DNA from 2 places in the Pseudomonas sp. ASL3 genome. Region 1 is predicted to be linked to the other one. Evidence: riboswitches for the same ligand, from Rfam matches in the RefSeq annotation. Region 1 holds a riboswitch; the other holds the start of a gene.
What was found. A riboswitch is a leader RNA that binds a small molecule or an ion and turns the genes downstream of it on or off. The one in region 1 is predicted to bind cobalamin.

Region 1 (2,450 bases):
ATCGCACCGTACAGACTGGGATCGCCGGAGTGCACCCGCGCGACATCCTGACCTTGTTCATGAGCCGATTTCATCAAGGCAATGATTTGTTCGAGGTGCAACTCGGCGCTATTGACCACCTGTTCGGCCTGATGCCCTTCCAGCACAGCAGCCGGTACCAGCGAGCCGGCATAGATGATCACCGGGCAGCTGCGGATCAAGCGCTGACCTTTGACCGTGATCAGTTCGGGGTCGCCGGGGCCTGCGCCGATAAAAAAGACGGTCATGGGTTCTCCAGAATCTAGCGATGGGCTTTTGCAAGGAAGTGGGGCCGCCGGATTATCAACGATTCGGTGCGTCGCCGGCCAAGGCAAATGTGGCCTGTGGGTTTTTCTGTCGGCTGACCAGTAATTCGCCGGGACGATTGCTCAGCTGTTGCGACAATGCCAATGCACAGCTTTCAGCCACGCCGTAACAGCCGGTATGGGCAAATGCGATGTTTGAACGATGGCTGAGTTGCGTTTCGAAAGCAGTTAGCTGGGCCGCACTGAAAAACACCAACGGCAGGCCCAACTGCTCCGCCAGCGCGAGCAAGCCCGGTTCAGCGCGTTTTTGGTCGATGGAGGCGAGGGCTGTGATGGCTTCAATCGCCAGGCCGTGAGTCTGCAAGCTCTGTTCAATCAGTTCAAACAACAGGCTTGCAGGGCAGCCACGTTGGCAGCCGAGACCGACTACGAGGATCGTCGACATGGCGGTTCCCTCTTGGTGTCGGCAAAGGGCGACAGGAGACCATGGCAAAGCGCCGGGCGTCAATCGAACACGCCCTGGTCATTGACCTCTATCGGGTCACTGCGTAGCCTTGCGCTTTCGAGGTTCTCCGGCATTGGCCGGAGCTAAGAAGGGAACGCGGTCGATGCCGCGGCTGCCCCCGCAACTGTAAACGGTCATGTTCATTGCACAGCCACTGCCAGCTCCCATCTGTGAGCCGCGGGAAGGCGCGATGAGTGTGTGTCGGACACTGTCTTTATAGGCTGTCGACACGCCACCGTAAGCCAGGAGACCTGCCTCGTAACCAGATTCTCACTACAACCGGGCGGGGTGATCCGGTGGCGAATTGATCCGCGTACATGTGCTGCGTGGTTATCGTCCTGTTTGCCCGCCGCTTTGCCAAAGGGCATCCGATGAAAACACTGGCCAAACTTCCCGTCACTATCGTTACCGGCTTCCTCGGTTCGGGCAAAACCACCTTGCTGCGGCACATGCTCGACAACGCCGAAGGGCGGCGGATTGCGGTGATCGTCAACGAGTTCGGCGAGCTGGGCATCGACGGCGAGATCCTCAAGCAATGCACCATCGGCTGCACTGAAGAAGAAGCCAACGGCCGCGTGTATGAGCTGGCCAACGGCTGTTTGTGCTGCACCGTCCAGGAAGAGTTCTTCCCGGTGATGCGCGAATTGGTCGCCCGTCGTGGTGATCTGGATCACATCCTGATCGAAACCTCCGGTCTGGCACTGCCAAAACCCTTGGTGCAAGCCTTTCAGTGGCCGGAAATTCGCAACGCCTGCACGGTGGATGCGGTGATTACCGTGGTCGACAGCCCGGCTGTATTGGCCGGCACCTTCGCCGCGTTTCCGGATCAAGTCGATGCACAGCGCAAGCTCGACCCGAACCTGGACCATGAATCACCGTTGCACGAGCTGTTTGCCGATCAATTGGCGAGCGCCGATCTGGTCATCCTCAATAAAGCCGACATGATGGACGCCGCCGGTCTGGCTGCGGTCCGCGCTGAAGTCTCGGAAGAGTTGCCACCTGCGGTCAAAGTGATCGAAGCCAGCAGCGGTCGCTTGCCGATCAACGTGTTGCTGGGTCTGGGTGCCGAGTCCGAGCAGCACATCGACAGCCGTCGTACGCACCATGACCATCACGAAGGCGATGACCATGACGACCATGATCATGACGCGTTCGATTCAATCTCGATCAAACTGCCTCAGACCGACGAAAGCCTGCTGCTCGACGCCCTGACGCAATTGGTGGTGCAGCACGGTATTTTGCGGGTCAAGGGTTTCGCGGCCATCCCTGGCAAACCAATGCGTTTGCTGATCCAGGGCGTGGGCACGCGTTTCGACAAGCATTTCGACCGCGCCTGGCGTGCCGATGAAGAGCGGGCGACCCATCTGGTATTGATTGGTCAGGAACTCGACGCCGGTCTGCTTGAAGCCCAACTGCGCGCAGCGATTGCCGGCTGACCCATGCACTTACTGAGAACGCAGCCCGGCGGTTTTGTACCTGACGACAGCATCGCTGATTTGGGGCAAACCCCCGCCGAGTTGGTGATTCTCTGTAGCGGCGATTCACACTTGGCGTTGCTGGCCGAGGCAGCGCAACAGTTGCCTGAGGATTACCCCAGCCTGCGTCTGGCCAACCCGATGCAAGTGCAGAACCATGCTTCGGTGGATCTGTATGTCGATCAG
Region 2 (2,450 bases), 920 kb from region 1:
GCGCGCTATGTGGCGCAGTTTCTGCCGAACCACGAATACGATCGAACCCAGGCAGACCTCGAGTGCGCCGGGCAGGCGTTGCGTGCGGTGGGCAAGCGGATCGTCGAGCCGGGCTGGCGGCGTGCGTTGCCGCAAGCCCTGACGCCCACCAAAGGTCGCGAAGCGCCTCCCCCCCAGGCATTGCCAGCCCTGACCGAGGGGCAAGATTGCGCCGTTACGGACGTGATGCTGAAGGATCTATGGACCCAGCCGCCAAAACCCTTCACCGAGGGTGATCTGATCAAGGCGATGAAAAATGTTGCCAAGCTGGTAGCCGATCCCCGGCTCAAGCAAAAACTCAAGGACACCACCGGTATCGGCACCGAGGCGACGCGCGCCGGGATCATCCAGGGATTGCTGGATCGGGGCTACCTGACCAAGGTGGGCAAGGCATTGGCCGCCACCCCGGCAGCCTTCAGCCTGATCGACGCCGTTCCCCGAGCCATCGCCGATCCTGGCACCACGGCCATCTGGGAGCAGGCACTGGACATGGTGCAAAGCGGCGAGATGAGCCTGGAGGATTTCGTTGCCAAGCAGTCAGCGTGGATGAGCAAGCAGGTGGAGCGTTGCGCCAGCCTGAGCCTGACCATCACCGGACCGGCGAGCCCGTCCGGTCGCGGCGGTGGAGCCTGGAAGAAGAAACGCAAGACATCGACCCGCAAGAAACCCGCAGTGGGTTGACGCACCTCACAGAAAACCCTGTTCCATCCGTAATCGCCACCGCCCGTTGAACCGCAGCTCGGTCGCCGATAACGGCTCGATATCGATGGCGTTGAAGGCGGCGGGCGGGCATTGCAGGGCGTGCAGGATGGCGGCGCGGATCACGAACGGGTGGGTGATCACCACAAAATGCCCTGGCGTTCGCAGGGTGTCGAGCCAGGCGCCGACGCGCGCGCAGACCTGGGCTACGGATTCGCCGCCATGGGGTGCCGAAGCGCTGTCGGCAATCCAGGTCTGAAGCGCCTCGGCTTCATGTTCCTGTAGATCGTTGATGCGCTGCCCTTGCCAGCGCCCAAAATCGCAATCGTGCAGTTCGGGGACGATCTCCATCTCCGAGCCGAACAGGTGAGCGGTTTGCCTGGCGCGGGTTTCTGGTGCGCTGAGCAGATGCGCCGACGGTTTGAAGGTGCCGGACAGGGAATGCCCCGCAGCCTGCCAATCCAGTTCGATGGGCTCATCCAGCGGAAAACGCGCGAGTTTTTGCGCGAGGGTTCGGGCATGGCAAATCAGGGTCAAACGAATAGCCATCACTGAGAACCATCTGGTTTTGCGAATTGAGGAGAGTACACTGCCAGCGCAGTTGCATCATTTTGTTGCGAAGCAGGAAGCCGGTTCGATTCCGGCGCGGTCGCGCCACTGTATTCGGTATTTTACCGTAAGCCAGACCTTGCTTCGTCCATCCCGTAATCCGTACTGGGACGCGTATTCCCTGGAGGCTTTTATGGCTTATAGCGCTACAACACAAACCGATATTTCAATCCCCGCCATTCCGCTGGGGGAAATCCTGCCATGGGCGATTTTCGTCGGCTTGCTATTGATGCTGGCCCTTTATTTCGTCGGTGCTGAACAAGGCGCGACGTCGTTGATTTCCGGGATGTACGTTCATGAGTTTGTGCATGACGGTCGCCACCTGCTTGGCTTCCCTTGCCACTGACTTAAATCAAGGAACATTCCATGACTGGGCATTTACTCGTCCGGGGAATGCTGGTGGGCCTGCTCGCCGGTATTCTCGCGTTTGGTTTTGCAAAAGTGTTTGGTGAGCCGCAGATCGACAGGGCGATTGCCTTCGAAGAACAAATGTCTGCGATGCATGGCGATGCGCATGAAGAAGAACTGGTCAGCCGCGAAGTGCAAAGCACTGTCGGCCTGCTGACAGGGATCCTGGTGTACAGCGTTTCGCTGGGCGGAATCTTTGCCCTGGTGTTTGCCTATTCGCTGGGCCGCGCAGGGTCTATAGGTCCTCGTGGGCTGGCCGCATTGCTGGCATTGGCGGCGTTCGTCGCGGTGATTCTGGTGCCGGGCTTGAAATATCCCGCCAACCCGCCCTCGATCGGTGATCCGGAAACAATCGGGCAGCGCACAAAACTGTTCTTCCTGATGCTGTTGGTTTCCGTGGCCGCGATGGTCATTGCGATCAATGCGGCGCGTAAGCTGATTGCCAGTCGCGGCGTCTGGAGTGGATCGCTGCTGGCTGTCGCGCTGTACCTGGTGATCGTTGCGGTGGCGGGCTTGCTGTTCCCGACCATCAACGAAGTGCCGGACAGCTTCTCTGCCGTGCTGCTGTGGAAGTTCCGTGTGGCCTCCCTGGGCATTCAAATCGTGCTGTGGACCACCGTCGGGCTGACGTTCGGCTGGCTGGCCGAGCGTAAGTTGAAGCCCGTGGGCTCATCATCGCGGGCCAGGTTTCACTC

Region 2: linked by a shared signal. The riboswitch ahead of AC1MEE_RS03905 (CbtB domain-containing protein) and the one ahead of cobW (cobalamin biosynthesis protein CobW) in region 1 are both predicted to bind cobalamin.

The regions. Positions count from the first base shown of each region.
Region 1 is NZ_CM155281.1:1,784,672-1,787,121, forward strand. It holds gene cobM (precorrin-4 C(11)-methyltransferase) at 1-266, opposite strand, end outside; gene AC1MEE_RS08085 (cobalamin biosynthesis protein) at 322-729, opposite strand; cobalamin riboswitch at 833-1,062, shown strand; gene cobW (cobalamin biosynthesis protein CobW) at 1,161-2,225, shown strand; gene cobN (cobaltochelatase subunit CobN) at 2,229-2,450, shown strand, end outside.
Region 2 is NZ_CM155281.1:867,051-869,500, forward strand. It holds gene AC1MEE_RS03895 (DNA topoisomerase III) at 1-720, shown strand, start outside; gene AC1MEE_RS03900 (histidine phosphatase family protein) at 727-1,290, opposite strand; adenosylcobalamin (AdoCbl) riboswitch at 1,339-1,481, shown strand; gene AC1MEE_RS03905 (CbtB domain-containing protein) at 1,481-1,693, shown strand; gene AC1MEE_RS03910 (CbtA family protein) at 1,714-2,450, shown strand, end outside.